Regions from separate parts of the Streptomyces sp. NPDC055025 genome, predicted to be linked through region 1. Evidence: riboswitches for the same ligand, from Rfam matches in the RefSeq annotation. Region 1 holds a riboswitch; each other region holds the start of a gene.
What was found. A riboswitch is a leader RNA that binds a small molecule or an ion and turns the genes downstream of it on or off. The one in region 1 is predicted to bind cyclic di-AMP.
Positions count from the first base shown of each region.

Region 1 (4,207 bases):
CCGTCGGCTGGTGCGTTTTCTGCCTGTCCTGGTGATCGTCGTCGGGGTGATCCTCGATCTCTCGACGCCGACGCGGGTCACCGCCGCCCCCCTGTACGCCGCCGCCCCCCTGGTCGCGGCGCCGTTCTACCCGCTGATCGGCACGCTGCTGATCAGCCTCGCGGCGGTCTGCGCCGAACTGTCGATGCACCTCTACGCCAACTCGCTCAACACGCTGGAGTCGCTCAGTGAGTTGCTGACGGTGGTGATCGTGTCTCTTCTCGCGCTCTACATCGGCGGGGTACTGCGCCGCAGCGGGCAGCGGCTCGCCTCGGCCCGGATCATCGCCGAGACCGCTCAACGGGCGGTGCTGCCAAGACCCGCCGAACGGATCGGCGGGCTGCGTATCGCCGCGCGGTACGAGGCGGCCCAGGAGGGCGCGTTCATCGGCGGCGACCTGTTCGCCGTACAGGACACGCCGTACGGGGTACGACTGGTGGTGGGGGACGTACGGGGGAAAGGGCTGGAGGCGGTCGAGGCGGTGGCCGTCGTCATCGGGTCCTTCCGGGAGGCCGCCGAGCAGGAGAGATCGCTGGAGGGGGTGGCGCAGCGGCTGGAGCGCGCGCTCACCCGCGACGGGAGCAGACGAGGCGGGCTGGACGCCTTCGAGGGGTTCACCACGGCGGTGCTCGCCGAGATCCCGCACGACGGGAGCGTGGTGCGGCTGGTCAACCGGGGCCATCCCGATCCGCTGCTGATGTGCGAGGACGGCGCGGTACGGATGCTGGAGACGCGCGACCCCGCGCTGCCGCTCGGGATGAGCGAACTGGCCGCGTGGCCGGACCGTGCCCAGCAGGCCGTCTACCCGGCCGGCTCGACGCTGCTCTTCTACACGGACGGACTCTCTGAGGCGCGTGACGCCCAGGGAGTCTTCTATGTGCCGATGGACCGGCTCGACGGACGGATCTTCCAGGGGCCCGACGAACTGCTCCAGGCGCTGATCGACGACGTCCGGCTGCACACCGGCGGCGGGAGCCAGGACGACATGGCGCTGCTGGCGGTGAACCGCCCCACGGAGGGGCAGCCGGAGCGGCGCAGGACGATACCCCTCGTTCCCTGACGCCTTCCCTGCTGCCGTTTCCCGGGGCCGTTCGCTGACGCCGAGTCCGCCGTCACCACCGTGTGTGATCGACAGGTATCCCTCCGCATAACATTTGACACACCGTCAGATATTCGGGGTGTACTGAAAGGAAGTCAGCTCGCCCGATTGCGTATGCATGTGCCCTGGTGTGTCCGATGCGAAGTTGTTAATGATCACCGGGAACAGCTTGGAATAAGGGCCTGGTCTCTATTAACGTTCGATAACGCAGCGCGGTCGTCCCAGCCGTCGTAAGAGTCGGCACCGTGCTCACGCGCCGAATCCCGCAAGGGAACCGGGGAACCACCAATTGGGGTGAATCGGAAGTTCTTCGCTGCCTTGTGCGGCGTAGGGCGACCGTAGGAGACCTTCCTGCTCCGAACCCGTCAGCTAACCCGGTAGGCGAGAAGGAAGGAAAGGAGTGCGCCTCAGTGGCGTCCAATCAGCCTGCCCCCACCGCCCCCTTCGAAACCACCTCCTTCGGCAGCGAGCCGGAGCGGGCATGGGGCGAGTGGAACCCGACCGAGGAGTCCGTACGCCCGGTACGCGGCAGGCATCGCGTCGGCAAGCAGCGCAACGGCTTCGCCCGTAGCTCCACCGTCCTCGGCGTCGGCGTCATAGCCGCCGTCGGCGCGGGCGGCATGGCCACCGCTCAGGACAAGCCCGCGGTCTCCATATCCCTGCCCGACGCCATCACCGACAATCTCCCCGACGCCGGGTCGCTCCCGGGCATGGGATCGCTGGCGGCGGACGAGGCCGAGCCGGACCTGCTGGCCAGTGCCCCGCTCACCACCGCCGGTATGACCGCCGCGGACGCGGAGCAGGGCGCCACGGACGCGGGCGAGGCCCTGCGGGCCCGGATCCTCCAGCAGGCGGAGCAGCAGCAGAACGAGGCCGACGCGACGGAGAAGGCGGCCGCGGAGCGCGCGGCGGCCGAGCAGGCCGCGGCACTGGCCAAGAAGCAGCAGACCGAGGCCGAGAAGAAGATCGAAGAGGCCAGGAAGAAGGCCGAGGCGGAGGCCAGGGCCAAGGCGGAGGCGGAGCGCCTCGCGAAGCTCGCGGCCAGCTTCGCCCTTCCCACCTCCTCGTACACCATCACCTCGACCTACGGTGAGTCCGGCTCCATGTGGTCCTCCGGCTACCACACCGGTCTGGACTTCGCCGCCCCGACGGGCACCCCGGTCAAGGCCGTGCACAGCGGCACGGTCACCTCCGCCGGCTGGTCGGGCTCGTACGGCTACCGCACCATCCTGGAGCTGGATGACGGTACGGAGATCTGGTACTGCCACCAGTCCTCGATGACCGTCACCGCCGGGCAGAAGGTCACCACCGGCGAGACCATCGGCCGGGTCGGCGCGACCGGCAATGTGACGGGACCGCATCTGCACCTTGAGGTGCACACCGCGGGTGGCTCCGGTATCGACCCCATGAGCTGGCTGAGCAGCAAGGGCCTGACTCCCTGACCCGGGTGTGACCCCATGACCCGGGCTCGGGTCTCCGTCCCCGATCCCTCGATTCCCCGATTTGACCCCGTGGCGCGACTGGCACAGTCCGGTCCCCGGCGGCTCCGGCGCTCGCCCCCCGACGCCTGGGCCGCCGGTCCCGTTTCCGGACCCGACCGGACCGGACCGGCACGTTCGTCCGTGTTCGTCCACGTTCGTCAGTACTGGCGGTACGGGTTGTAGCCGTCGTAGTCGATGTACGGCGGAGGCACCGGCACCCGGCCCGTGGCCCGCGCCGCATAGGTCAGGGCCGGTCCCGCCGTCTCCCTGCGCTGCCAGAGATGGTGCAGCAGCTCCTGCTCGCGCTCGACGAAGTCCGGGCCGGCCTTGCCGCGCTGGGCGTGGTGGCGCAGAAACGCCAGGGACGTCGCGAACGCCTCGTACTCGCCGACCGATCTGGACGCCTGGGGCCCGTACGTACGGCCCGCGAAATCGCGTGCCACCGTGCGCGCCCGCATTGAGGAGAGCGCCTGGGGCGCGGCGGCCGGCAGCCAGCCCGCCGCCGCGTACGCGGGCAGCTCGGCGGAGACCGTACGCAGCTCGCGCTGTCTGCTCCAGATCGCCAGCCAGGTCAGCAGCCCGAAGGCCGGCACCATGAACGCCGCGTACACGGCGTAGAAGCCGAACGGGCCGAAGAGCGACGTCGAGCCGTTCCACAGCGCGTGCATCCCCATCGCCAGCGCCAGACCGAGCGGTGGAAGGGCGAACCGCCGGATCCTCTGGCGACGGGTCGCCATCGCCGCCAGCCCGAAGCCTATGCCCGTGAGCACGGTGAAGAGCGGGTGCGCGAACGGGGACAGCACCACCCGTACGAAGAAGGTCGCCGCCGTCATGGCGGGCAGGCCCGTGCGGTCCGCGGTCTGGTCCTCGCCGAAGGCGCTGCCGAGATAGAGGATGTTCTCGGTGAAGGCGAAGCCGGTGGCGGTGAAGCCCGCGAACACGACCCCGTCGACCAGCCCGGTGAAGTCCCGTCTGCGGAACAGGAAGATCAGCAGGATCGCCGCGGCCTTGGCGCTCTCCTCCACGACCGGTGCTATCACCGTGGCGCCCAGGGACTCCGCGCCCGCCGGGTCCGCGGTGGCGATGGCTATCCACCGGGTCGCGAAGGTGTTGGCGATGATCGCGACCAGGGCGGCGGCGAAGGCACCCCAGGCGAACGAGAACAGCAGATTGCGCCAGGGGCCGGGGTCGACGCGGTCCAGCCAGCGGAAGGCCGCCATCAGGAGCGGTACGGGCAGCACGGCGAGGCCGAGACCGACCAGAAAGCCCTCGGTGCCGGTCTGGTCCCGCACGAGCGCCAGGATCACCAGCGCGCAGAGTGCGAGCAGCGTGATCACGGCCCCCGCCCGCACCGCCCGGTGCCGCCAGAAGGCGCGGCGCGGGCGATAGCGCCTGCGGGCAGGGTCCGGTACGGCGGTCCACAGGTCACCGAGCTGTTCCTGCTGCTCGTAGACAGGGATCGCCGGGCCCGGATCGGGGCGCTGCTGCGAGGGTTCCGACACCCGATGACCCTAACGAGAGCCACTGACACTGGCGATGGTGCCTCTGCCGCTACCGCCGGTTACGGGGCTACGGGGGACGGGGTTAC
Region 1 is NZ_JBSGVS010000035.1:68,957-73,163, forward strand. Features, by position in the region: gene ACWGDX_RS21970 (PP2C family protein-serine/threonine phosphatase) at 1-1,099, shown strand, start outside; cyclic di-AMP (ydaO/yuaA leader) riboswitch at 1,383-1,537, shown strand; gene ACWGDX_RS21975 (M23 family metallopeptidase) at 1,549-2,580, shown strand; gene ACWGDX_RS21980 (PrsW family intramembrane metalloprotease) at 2,778-4,121, opposite strand.

Region 2 (4,207 bases), on a different contig from region 1:
AGTCGAGCGAACCGAGCAAGGTCGACCGACAGGAATCGTCGAACGGCAGGAACCGCAGGCCGGACGGGTGAGAGCACCCCGCCCGGCACTCCCCGGGCCGTCTCATCCCAGGACCCGCCGATCCGGCCGCGTCGACGCCTCCGGGCCCGAGCCGGGGCCCCTCCTCCCACAGGAAGAGGAATCGAACCATGAACCGCACCCGTCTCCGCACCACAGCCATGTCCACCGCCGCCGCGGTCACCCTCCCGCTCTCGCTGGGAGTCATGGCTCCTCAGGCCTTCGCCGCCCCGACGCCGAGCACACCCACATCGACCAGCACGTCGGCGTCACCCAGCACACCCGCCTCACCGAGCCCGTCCGCCTCACCGAGCACCTCGCCCTCGGCCTCGCCCAGCACGTCCGCGTCCGCCGGTGCGGCCGTCCCCTTCGGTCCGGGGTGCTCGTCACTGCTGCGCAAGGGCATCGGCGGCAGCTTCTCCAGAATGGCGACCCAGCCTGTCGCCACCGCGCTGGCGGAGAACACGCATCTCTCCACCTTCGTCGCCCTGGTGAAGAAGGCCGGACTGGCCGACAAGCTGAACACCACGAAGGACATCACCGTCTTCGCCCCGACCAACGACGCCTTCGCCAAGCTCTCCAAGGCGCAGCTCGACGCGATCCGCGACAACGAGGCCCAGCTCAGGAAGGTCCTGAACTACCACGTGACGGAGAAGAAGGTCGCCCCCGACCAGCTCCCGAACGGTGTCTTCAAGACCCTGGAGGGCGGCACGCTCACCACATCGGGCTCGGGTGAGTCGTTCAAGGTCAACGGGACGACGAACATCGTCTGCGGTGACGTCCGGACCAAGAACGCCAACGTGTACGTGATCGACACCGTGCTGATGCCCCCGAGCTAGTACCGCAATTGCGGTACTAGCGCCTCTCCCGGCAGCGTGGACCCGTCCACGGATCCGGCCACGGATCCGGCCGGAAGCCACACGTACCCGACGGCCCGGCCGGGGCCCCGGGGCCCGCGGCACGGGGCCCGGGGCCGGGGGGTGCCCCCCCCCCCCCCCCCCGACACCGGCATGATCGTCCAGGTCCTGTTCGGACGGGACCTAGTCCTGTTCGGACAGGACTTAGTCGAGGAGGCGGGCGCGCAGCCGTTCACGGGTTTCGGGGGCCAGTCCCAGCCCCTCGGTCAGATAGGTGTCGGTGCTGCCCCAGGTCTTCTCGATGGTCTCGAAGGCCGTCGCGAGATACTCGGCGCGCGCGTCGAAGAGCGGACTGAGCAGGTCCATCACCTCGGTGGACGTCCCGGTGGGCGAATTGTCGCTGCGCTGGACCGGATAACGGCGGTGCGGGTCGTTCGACTTCAGATAGTCCGCTTCGATCGCCTCGGGCTCCACCCCGACCGCGAGCAGGGCCACCGCGATCGAGAGACCGGCCCGGTCCTTGCCCGCGGCGCAGTGCATGAGCGCCGGCACGCTGTCCCCGGCGAGGGCGTGCAGGACACGGCTGTGCTCGGCGGTGCGCTCCTTGATGATCGAGCGGTACGAGCCGGTCATCCGGGCCGCGGCCCTGCCGTCCGCGAGGAGCGAGCGGAGCTGGTCCAGATCGCCGTCCCTGACCATCCGCCAGAACTCGGCACCGTCGGCGGGGTCGGTGAGCGGAATGTTCACATTGCGCACGCCGGGCAGTTCCACGTCCGCGCCGTCGAGCTTCAGATCGGCCGCGTTGCGGAAGTCGAAGATCGTGTGAAGTCCGAGGGACGAGAGGAAGGCCGCGTCGGCCGCGGTGGCGTTGGCGAGATGGCCGCTGCGGAAGAGCCGGCCCGGACGGACCTGCCTGCCGTCGGTGGTGGGCAGTCCTCCGACATCGCGGAAGTTGCGCACGCCGGCCAGCTCGGGCTCTGTCGACGGGACCTGCTGCGTCACGGCCTGCTCCTCCGTGTCTGCCGTCGGCGCGGCTCGCCGACGCTGTCGACCTCTGACAGTACGACATCTGTTCGTGTGGCAATCAGTTCGACTGTCAGGAATCCAATGGGAGCATTCGGACATTATTCGCGGATAGATATCGCTCAAATGCCCATCTGTCCGTATTGGGTGATTCCTTACACCCTGCCCCGGTCGCGGTGGAGATGGGTTCCGGTCCGTGACCAGGATCATATCCGTGACGTTCCGTGGCGGTGCCATGTATTCGAATTCCCCGCCTGACACGGAGTTCGGAGACCGTTGTCGACACAGGGTGACCGGTAAAACCGGGTTAAATGCGAGTGCGACTTGTCGATGGAAAAGGATCCCTTGTTCCACTCGCCCCACTCGCCTACGTTCACCCTCAATCCGGTCGGACCGCCGAATCCTGCCGCCGCCCGGAATTCTTATCGTCAAGCAATGCGTGGCAGGAGCGGGGGACCCAGGTAGTACGCCGATCCGGAACTCCGGAACGGCTTGGGGTGAAGTCGTGCGGTAAGTGCGACCGGGCATCTCCAGTCCGAACCCGACAGCTCACCTCGCAGGCGCCGGAGAGGAATTCGCCATGCCCGCGAAGGGTAAGCACCGCCGTCACAAGGCCAACAACCCGGTATCGCGCGGATTCATAGCCGCCGGTACCGGTGGAGCCGCCATCGCACTTCCGCTCATCGGTGCCACCGGCGCGCACGCCGCGCAGAAGGCCGCACCCGCCAGCGCGCCCGAGGCCGTCTCCCAGCAGCAGTTCGGCGGGGAGCAGACCGGCGCGAAGAAGGCCACCGCCAAGAAGAGCGCCGCCAGGACCCGGATCTACTCCGTGGTCCCGGGCGACTCCCTGTCGAAGATCGCCAAGGAACAGCATGTCCGGGGCGGCTGGCACAAGCTGTACGCGGACAACCGCAAGGCCGTCGGATCCGACCCGTCGCTGATCCACCCCGGGCTGAAGCTGACCATCAAGGCGAGAGGCGGGGAGCACACCCGTCCCGCGAAGCCGGCCGAGCCGTCCCACTCCTCCGACGGCGGTTCCTCGGACCCGTCGACCGCCACACCGGCCGAGGACAACGGCGGGTCGACGTCCGCGCCCGGCGACACGCCGGAGCAGAGCAGCGACTCCGCCTTCACCACGCCGGTCGACGATCCTCAGATCGGCACTCCGTACCATGCCTCGGGCAGCAGTTGGGCCAGCGGCTACCACACCGGTGTGGACTTCCTGGTCGACACGGGCACCGAGGTGAAGGCGGTCGGCGCGGGCACGGTCGTGGCGGCGGGCTGGGGCGGCTCGTACGGCAACCAGATCGTCATCGAGCACAGTGACGGCCACTACTCGCAGTACGCCCATCTCTCCTCCATATCCGTCTCCGAGGGCGACACCGTCAGCGAGGGCCAGCAGATCGGTCTCTCCGGCGCCACCGGCAATGTCACGGGTCCGCACCTGCACTTCGAGATCCGTACCGGACCGGACTACGGCTCGGACATCGACCCGCTGGCGTATCTGCGCGATCAGGGTGTCAACATCTGAGACCCGGCCCGTCCGAGGCATGGCAAACGTCCTTTCTCCGCTCTCCGTCGGGCACTTCCGTGCCGGACGGAGAGCGTTGGGCATATTCCCGCTTGGCCGAAAATTGACCAATGGTGTATCTCACCCCTCGTCAACCGTTTCCTACGGTCGCGTAGGTCACATCTGCGGGTGAAAGATGTGGTGTTGTGGCAGACGATTCGAGATCAAGAAGAAGAGGCGTATTCGGGTCGTACACGGCGATCGGTGACAGCTTCACGGAGGGCGTGGGCGATCCCGGACCCGATGGACGCTATGTCGGCTGGGCGGACCGGCTCGCGGTGCTGCTCGCCGATCAACTGGCTGACCGGCTCACCGATCCGGTGACCGGCGAGGTGGCCCTCCCGGCCGGCCCCGCGGACACCGTGCACGGAGATTTCCGCTACGCGAATCTCGCCGTACGCGGCCGGCTCCTCGACCAGATCGTCAGCGAGCAGATACCCCGGGCCAAGGAACTCGCCCCCGATCTGGTCACCTTCTGCGCGGGCGGCAATGACATCATCCGGCCCGGCACCGACCCCGACGATGTCGCCGAGCGCTTCGAGCGGGCCGTCGCCGATCTGACCGGGGCGGTCGGCACGGTCATGGTGACCACGGGCTTCGACACCCGGGGCGTGCCCGTGCTCCGTCATCTTCGCGGCAAGATCGCGACCTACACCGCCCATGTACGGGCCATCGCCGACCGCTACGACTGCCCGGTGCT
Region 2 is NZ_JBSGVS010000013.1:97,381-101,587, forward strand. Features, by position in the region: gene ACWGDX_RS10950 (fasciclin domain-containing protein) at 189-896, shown strand; gene ACWGDX_RS10955 (tyrosine-protein phosphatase) at 1,119-1,916, opposite strand; cyclic di-AMP (ydaO/yuaA leader) riboswitch at 2,354-2,515, shown strand; gene ACWGDX_RS10960 (M23 family metallopeptidase) at 2,518-3,468, shown strand; gene ACWGDX_RS10965 (SGNH/GDSL hydrolase family protein) at 3,654-4,207, shown strand, end outside.
Region 2: linked by a shared signal. The riboswitch ahead of ACWGDX_RS10960 (M23 family metallopeptidase) and the one ahead of ACWGDX_RS21975 (M23 family metallopeptidase) in region 1 are both predicted to bind cyclic di-AMP.

Region 3 (4,207 bases), on a different contig from region 1:
CCGTCTGATGGCGCGGGGGGCGACGGCCGCGCTCTGCTTCGCGGACCGTGAGGCGTCCTTGCTGGTCGGCGCGGCCCGGCGGCGGGGACTGGGTGTCCCGGAGGACCTTTCCGTGATCGGCTACGACAACGAGGTGGCCGACCTGTGCGAAGTGCCTCTGACCACCGTCTCCCCGGCGAAGACGGATATCGGCCGACGGGCCGCGGGCATCCTCAGAGCCCGTATCGCCGACCCGGACGCCCCACGACGGCAGGAAGCGTTTGTGCCGCACCTCGTCATACGCGACTCCACGGGCCCGGCGCCCCGGCGGAACTGAGGCCCGGCGGCACTGAAGCACGACGCTCCCTCGCGCTCGCACTCGCGGTTCACCGGTCGCGAGCGGGCGTACGCGTCAGAGTTCGCGGCCATGGGTTTCGGCGTACCCGATCAGATCCTCGTAGGTCTGTCCGTCGGGGCGATAGAACTCGTCGCGGTCACGGCCGGGGCCGCCGGCCAGGGCTTCGCCCAGAAGCCTGGAGACGGTCAGGGCCGCGGACAGCGGCCGGTGATCGACGACGATCTCGTCCACCTGGCCCTGGTCATTGATATGGAACACGCCGACTCCCGTCACCGGCCTGCCGTCGACGACGGCGGTGTACTCGTTCACCCGACGGTCACCGAACTCGCCCTCCCAGACGGGAGTGAACTCGCGGTAGAGGCCGAGCACGGCACGAATCTGCGCCCGCACCGCCTCGGCTCCCCGCAGACTGCCGTTCATCACCGAACCGGCGAGCACGACATCCGGCGCCAGATCCCTCAGAAACCACGGATCCTGTGACACTGAACCTCCTCGTGGAACAGACGAGTTACGCCATGAACGTACGCGATGTGGCGACGCCGTCGCGGCGCCGGCGCACTCCCAAAGGCTGTCCCCCCGTTCCACCGCTTTCCCTCCCCGAATGGTGGCGATACGCACTCGGCACGCACCCCGACGCGGAATAAATGACACCCACATCGAATTGGTCGGAGCAGCATGGTATATCGCACCCGTTTTGAAAAGTAATTGTATGGGCGGTTTGCCCGCATTCTTCCCGTGGTGCATTTGGGTGGTATTGGCACGCCTTGGCATTCTCTGTACGGTGTTGTGACGTCAGAAATTCCGTCAGGGGTCATGATGTGCGTCACATCGGCCGTGTTCCGTGGCTCCCGTCGCCTCGGCCATTTCGCTCCCGGGGAGCGAGAGTTGAGTCCCCGGACGACTTCTGCGTAACCGGATCATTCCGCTCTGGATTCGTCCGCCGGGATCGCGCTGTGAATTCAGGTCTTGTTTTTGTCCGGACGTTCCGCCTACGTTCACGTCAATCCGGACGGACCGCCGAATCCTGCCGCCGCCCGGAAACCGAACCCACTCACGCACGGCAGGAGCGGGGGACCCAGGTAAGGCGCCGTTCCGGAATCCGGACCGGCTTGGGGTGAAGCCGCGCTCATACCGCGGCCGGGCAGCTCCAGCCCGAACCCGACAGCTCACCTCGCAGGCGACGGAGAGGAATGCGTCATGCCCGCACAGGCCAAGCACCGCCGTCCCAGAACCAGCCCGTTCGCCCGAGGTCTCGCCGTCGTGGGCACGGGTGGTGCCGTACTCGCGCTCCCGTTCATCGCCGCGACCACCGCCGAGGCGGTGTCGTCGCCCGCCGCCGCGACGCAGAAGGACAACCCGGAGACCTACTCCGTCGTCGCGGGGGACTCGCTCTCCAGGATCGCGGCCGCGCACTCCGTCAGCGGCGGCTGGAAGAAGCTGTACGAGGACAACCGTGAGGTCATCGGCGGCAATCCGGCACTGATCCACCCCGGCGTCGAACTGACCCTCGGTGAGAGGACCGCGTCCGCCCCGCCCGCCACCGCCACACCGGCCACCGCCACGTCGGCGGCCACCGCACCAGCGGCCACCGCACCGGCCACCGCCGTGGTCGAGCAGGAAACCGCGACGGCGGCCACCGACGACGCGACGGCGGCCACGGAGGACGCGACGGCGGCCACCGACGACGCGACGGCGGCCACGGAGGACGCGACGGCGGCTACCGAGGATCCGACGGCGACCGCCGAGGACGCCGGGGCCACCGCCGAGAGCGCGACGGCCGATACGAGCGACACCGTCACCCAGGCGGCCCCGAAGACATACACCGACGATCTGGACGGCTGGATCAACGAGTCGCTGGACGTCATGGCCGCCCAGGGCATCCCCGGCAGCTACGACGGTATCTACCGGAACATCATGCGTGAGTCCTCCGGCAATCCGTCGGCCATCAACAACTGGGACTCCAACGCCGCCGCCGGTACGCCCTCCAAGGGCCTGCTCCAGGTCATCGACCCCACGTTCCAGGCCTACCACGTGCCCGGTACGTCGATGGACAGCTTCGACCCGGTCGCCAACATCACCGCCGCCTGCAACTACGCGGCCGACCGGTACGGCTCGATCGACAATGTGAACGGCCCGTACTGACAGACCCCGCGGACAGACCCCGCGGACAGACCCCGCGGACAGACCCCGCTGACAGGCTCCGCCGGCGCTCGACGCTGACGTACCGTCACATCCGTACAGGCCCGCGCGCTCGTGCATCCGCGCACCCGCACGTCCGCGCACCCGCACAGACGGCCGGACCCGGCCGGGACATCCTCCGTCCCGGCCGGGTCCGGCCGTCTGTCCGTCCACCGCCGCCCTCGGTTCATCGCCCCCCGGCGGGCACCGGTGCGAGGGGGTGTTCACGCACCCGCGCGAGCAGGGCCGCCGGATCCGGGTCCGTCTGAAGGGCGTTCAGGAGCAGCAGCCACAGATCGTGCAGCGCTTCCTCGATCTGACGGCGCCCCTCCAGGGCGTCGGAGACGGTGTGCAGTCCGAAGAAGGCGCACACGAGTCCGTGCGCGGCCACCTGAGGGGTGACGCCATGTGTGAGTTCCCCCTCCTGACGGGCCTCTTCGAGAAGTTTGGTGACGGTTTCCAGCCAGCCCACAAAAGGTCTCGGCAGCGTGGCATTGATAGCGGTGCGCTCCGCCCAGAGCCGGGCGCCCGCGCGGATGACGACATCGTCCCGGAAGGCCCTCGCCACCTCGAAACTCAGCGCGACCAGCCGTTCCAGCGCCGGACGGTCGGACGCGCTGTAACGGTCGATCAGATCGGGCCAGGTCGCGAAATGCTCCTCGACAATGGCGAGGGCGAGATTCTCCTTGCTGGCGTAGTGGAAGTAGATGGCTCCGCTGGTGCGGCCGGACTGTGCGCTGATATCGCTGATACTGGTGCCTGAGTAACCCCGCTCATCGAACAACTGTGCCGCCGCTTCCAGGAGAAACCTCCGCGTCGTTTTCGCCCGAACCTGCTGCACCCGAACCCGCACGTGTACCCCGGATTGCCGTTCCGTTAAATGACAGCAGGCAATGTAGCGGCTTTTCCCACCGGGCGTGGCGGGCTTGGCGGCTCCGGGCTGGGGTGCGTAGCAACGAAAATTGCGGTGTTCTTGTCGCATGAATACAACGGTTGCTGAGGCATCGATCGTCGGCACCCTGGAGGACGTCCGCCCGCTGTCCTGGTCGCGTACGGTCGCACGCGAGATGGTGCACCGCGACTCCGTGGCCGAGGTGCTGCTCACCGATGTACGGCGGAGTCCGGACGGCGGATTCGAAGCCGCGGCGTCCTGGTCCCGGTCCCATCCGACCTTTCCGCGCGACGGCGCCGATCTGCACAGTCCGCTGATGATCGTCGAGACGCTGCGCCAGCTCGGGATCTATATCCCGCTCCGGTATTTCGATGTCGCGCCCACCGCGCATCTGCTCATCACCGATCTGTTCTTCGGGATCGATCCGTCGGCGGAACCCCGGGCGGTCTCCGGTGCCACCGGGGTGACCTGCGCCGTACGCGCGAGCGAGGTGCGCCGCGCCGCCGAGGACGGCGCGGTCACCGGACTGCGGCTCGATGTCTCCTTCTCCGCCCGGGGCACGGTGTTCGCGCGGGCCGGGGGCGGTGCGCGCGTCATGGACGGCGAACGGTACGACGCCGTACGGACCGGCCGTCGGCGCTTCACCGCGCCGGGGAGCGCGACCGGGCCGGTCCGCCCCGACTTCCGCGGGCTGGGGGTGACGGGCGCGCACGATGTCGTCCTCGGACTCGACGGCGGCACCCTCCTGGTCGATCCGGCCGACCCGCGGCACCCCTTCTTCTTCGACCACGCCACGGATC
Region 3 is NZ_JBSGVS010000002.1:23,620-27,826, forward strand. Features, by position in the region: gene ACWGDX_RS01435 (substrate-binding domain-containing protein) at 1-316, shown strand, start outside; gene ACWGDX_RS01440 (hypothetical protein) at 392-820, opposite strand; cyclic di-AMP (ydaO/yuaA leader) riboswitch at 1,376-1,530, shown strand; gene ACWGDX_RS01445 (LysM peptidoglycan-binding domain-containing protein) at 1,535-2,479, shown strand; gene ACWGDX_RS01450 (ScbR family autoregulator-binding transcription factor) at 2,703-3,356, opposite strand; gene ACWGDX_RS01455 (ScbA/BarX family gamma-butyrolactone biosynthesis protein) at 3,496-4,207, shown strand, end outside.
Region 3: linked by a shared signal. The riboswitch ahead of ACWGDX_RS01445 (LysM peptidoglycan-binding domain-containing protein) and the one ahead of ACWGDX_RS21975 (M23 family metallopeptidase) in region 1 are both predicted to bind cyclic di-AMP.

Region 4 (4,207 bases), on a different contig from region 1:
CAGGACCTTCTTGAGGGTGTGGTAGACCTCGGCGCCCCAGCGCAGCGCCTCGGAGAAGGACTCCGCGCCGATCGGGGCGATCATGAACTCCTGGATGTCCACATTGGAGTCGGCGTGCGAGCCGCCGTTCAGGATGTTCATCATCGGAACGGGCAGCAGATGCGCGTTCGGGCCGCCCAGGTAGCGGAAGAGCGGGAGGTCCGAGGCCTCGGAGGCGGCGTGCGCGACGGCGAGGGAGACACCGAGGATGGCGTTGGCGCCCAGCGAGCCCTTGTTCTCGGTGGCGTCCAGGTCGATCATGGCCTGGTCGATCAGGCGCTGCTCGGTGGCGTCGTAGCCGACGAGCTCCGGGCCGAGCTGCTCGATGACGGCGAGTACGGCCTTCTCGACACCCTTGCCCAGGTAGCGGTCGGGGTCTCCGTCACGGAGTTCCACGGCCTCGAACGCACCGGTGGAGGCACCGGAGGGGACAGCAGCACGGCCGGTGCTGCCGTCGTCGAGGCCGACCTCGACCTCGACCGTGGGGTTGCCTCGGGAGTCCAGGATTTCCCGGGCTACGACGACGTCGATGGACGGCACGAGCATCTCCTTCTGGGATGTGACGCTTGGAGTGCAGGGTCTCATTGGCCTTGCGGCAAGAGCCTAACCGGCTCGGAGACGTCGGCCGCCCGGTGCCCGCCCGCTGGGACGGATCAAGCACCCGAGCGCTTCGGCGCACCCATGAGCACCGTCGTGCGCACCGCCGTGAGCGCCGCCCCGAGTACTCCCTCCGTACTCCCCGAGTGCCCCCTCCGTACGCCCGGAAGGTACGCCCGGAAGAGGGCAGACCCCGGCCCGGCGCGTACGGGGGATCACGCGCCGGGCCGGGGGGATCGGGGGCGGGCGGATCAGCGCAGGTGGAGCTGCTGGCCCGGGTAGATCAGATCGGCGTCGCGGACGATGTCCTTGTTGAGGTCGAAGAGCTTCTTCCAGCCGCCCTTCACCTGCCGCGCGGCGGCGATCTTGGAGAGGCTGTCGCCGGGCTTGACCTTGTACTCGCCGTCGCCCTTCTCGATCGTGGCCGTGGCGGCGCGGGTCTCACCGCGCGAGGCGGGCTGCGCCTGCTCCCGCTTCGGCTGCGCCGGCCGGATCTGCCGCGGGGCGGCCTGTTCCCCCGTACCGGAGCCGGAGGCGGAGGCGGATCCCGAGCCGGAGCCTGAATTCGAAGCGGAACCGGAACCGGAGCCCGAGCCGGAGCCCGAGCCGGAGCCCGCCGAGCCACCGTCGTACGCGGCGCCGGAGAGGTTCACCCCGCAGGTGGGCCACGCGCCCTTGCCCTGGCCCGCCAGGACCTTCTCGGCGACGGCGATCTGCTGGGACTTCGAGGCGAGGTCGGCCCTGGCCGCGTAGGCGGTGCCTCCGTAGGCGGCCCAGGTGGAGCCGCTGAACTGGAGTCCGCCGTAGTACCCGTTGCCGGTGTTGATGGACCAGTTGCCGCCGGACTCGCACTGGGCGACCTGGTCCCACTCGGAGGCGGTCGCGGCGGACGCGGAGGTGGCGCCGATCAGCGGGACCGCGACAGCGGCGCCGGTGATGCCGGCGAGCGTGGCGTAGCGGGCGGTCACGGAGCGGGAGGGACGGCGGTGCCTGCCCTTGCTGGAACCCTTGCTGGAACGCGGCATGGAACTCTCCTCACCGACGCCTACGAGGTGAGCTGTCGGGTTCGGGCCAAGTGAGTTGCCCGGCCGGGTGCTCGCGCACCCGGCTCCACCCCGAGCCGGTCGCCGGCCGTCTCTCGACGGCCGGGGCCGGCACAAACCTTGGGTCCCCCGCTCCTGCCTTCGGCGCATGACGCGACGACTACTCCCCCCGACCGACGGCAGGATTCGGCGTGACGGTCGACGAGGCCCGCGGTGCGAGCGGTTCAGACCGTAATCACAGGCCCGCCGGTTCTTCAAAGGAGAACATCAGGGAAATAACGCCCTTACCCACCCTCCAGGTTTACGCATTTCCCCTGGTGAGAGCGGAAAGCGGGGCAACCCGCGGGTCAAAAGTCCCTAGTTGCAGCAAAGAGACCCTTGTCTCACTTGCACAGAAGTGGACATAGGGCGGCGAACTACCCTTGAATCCGTGCCACTTCACGGCACTTCAAGGACGGGATCAAGAAGGAGACCGAGAGGGAGGCGGAGAGGGAGACACAGGGGGAGCCGGGGAGGGATCAGGGCCGCGGCCAGGGAGGACACCCCCATGGCACGCCGCGACGCACCCGGAGACACCGAGGCGCACCCGGAAGCACCGGGGCACACCAGGAAGCACCATGACCCGCCCGGAAGCACCGGGCGCACCAGGGGGCGGCACACCGGCCGCCCCCCGTTCACCTCACAGCCACCGCGCCGACGGCCCGGAGCCGCCGGCCCGTTCGCCTCAGAGCCAGCCGCCGAGCACCTTCTGCCCGTCGGCGATCAGCCAGTTGCGCTCGACGGGCCGGTCGGCCTCCGCCGGAGCGGGCGATTCCGTACGATCCGTCAGGCCGTCCGTACTGCGCGACAGTCCGTCACCCCGTGAGGCATGACGGCCGTATTCAAGCCCTTCATCCGAATTGCCCGTTACGGCATCGTCCTGGGCGGCTTCACCGCGGTGCTTGCCCTTGGCCGACTCCGCACCGCCGGCGGCGGTGCCACCGAGGCCGTCGGAGCTGAGGCCTTCAGTGCCCTCGCGGCCGTCCACGGAAGCGGAGGCTCCCGGTGCGGGCGTGGTGGCCGAACCGGAGGGGACCGGCTCTCCGGGCAGCGTCTTCCCGTCGGAGGGGGCGGAGGGCGTGGCGTCCGGAGCGCCGGAGGGAGCGTCCGCGGGACCGTCGCTCCGGTCGTCCTGCGCGGCTCCCGCCGAGCCGGAGCCGCCCCCGAGACCGACACCGTCCAGCACGGCGCCCGTGAGCCCGGAGACCGGCGCGCAGCTCGACCAGGCCTTCACGCCCTGCGCCGCGAGCACCTTCTCCGCCACGGCTATCTGCTGGGAGCGGCTGGCGAGGTCGGCGCGGGCCGCGTACTCCCCGCCGCCGAAGGCGTCCCAGGTCTCCTGGGTGAGCTGGAGGCCGCCGTAGTGGCCGTTGCCGAGGTCCGCGCTCCACATGCCGCCGCTCTCGCATTCCGCGACACGGTCCCAGGTGGAGGCGTCCGCCGCGCTGGCGCCCGAGGCGGCGAACAGCGGGATGGCGATCGCCGACCCGGTCACCCCCGCGGCGACGATCAGAGCGGGGGCCTGGCGTGGTCTGCGGTGTCGGCCGTTCGCGGAGCGCATGCGCTTGCCTTCCGTGTGACTGTCGTTTCGACTACGGCGTGTTGCAGCTGAGTCGTCGGTGAACGTAGCGGTACTCGAACGTCTGTCACAAGTCGATGCAGCGGAGATCACGTGAAAGTCACATTACTGACGGTCCGTCAGTTATGGAGTGACGATCCGACAGTGATCGGCGCCGGTCCCATGGCGGTACGGCGGCCGTCCGCCGCCGAATCCGTCAGTGGCTCATCAGCCGGACAATGGCGTGAACTGCACCGGAAGTGTGCGCAATCCACGCATGATGAGCCCGCCGCGCCAGCGCAAATCGGCAGGATCCACAGCAAGTCGCACATCGGGCAGACGGGTCAGCAGAGACGCGAGAGCGGTCTGTCCCTCAAGGCGGGCGAGGGGCGCGCCGAGGCAGTAGTGGATGCCGTGCCCGTAGCCGAGGTGCTGATTGTCACGCCGCGCGAGATCGGGCGTGTCGGGCGACGCGAACCGCTCGGGGTCACGGTTCGCCGCGGCGAGGACGACCAGTACGGGATCGCCCACCGCTATCCGCTGCCCGCCGAGCGTCACCGGCTCGGTGGCGTACCGCCAGGTGGCCAGCTCCACCGGACCGTCGTGGCGCAGCAGTTCCTCGACACCCGTCGCGAGCAGTTCCGTCTCCCCCGCGTCGAGCGAACGCTGGAGCCGGGCGTGCTGCTCCGGGTGGCGCATCAGCGTATGGACGCCGTTGCCGATCAGATTCACGGTTGTCTCGAAACCGGCAAAAAGGATGATGAAGGCCATCGCCGCGGCCTCGTTCTCGCTGAGATGCTCGCCGTCGTCACTGGCCCGCACGAGACCGGAGATCAGATCGTCGCCCGGGTTCTCCCTTTTGCGGTGGATGAGTTCGGCCAGATACGCCCGGATCTTCTTGACCGACCGCGCCACTCCGCCACGCGGTCCG
Region 4 is NZ_JBSGVS010000003.1:147,398-151,604, forward strand. Features, by position in the region: gene eno (phosphopyruvate hydratase) at 1-585, opposite strand, end outside; gene ACWGDX_RS03245 (transglycosylase family protein) at 888-1,661, opposite strand; cyclic di-AMP (ydaO/yuaA leader) riboswitch at 1,664-1,836, opposite strand; gene ACWGDX_RS03250 (transglycosylase family protein) at 2,404-3,279, opposite strand; gene ACWGDX_RS03255 (cytochrome P450) at 3,505-4,207, opposite strand, start outside.
Region 4: linked by a shared signal. The riboswitch ahead of ACWGDX_RS03245 (transglycosylase family protein) and the one ahead of ACWGDX_RS21975 (M23 family metallopeptidase) in region 1 are both predicted to bind cyclic di-AMP.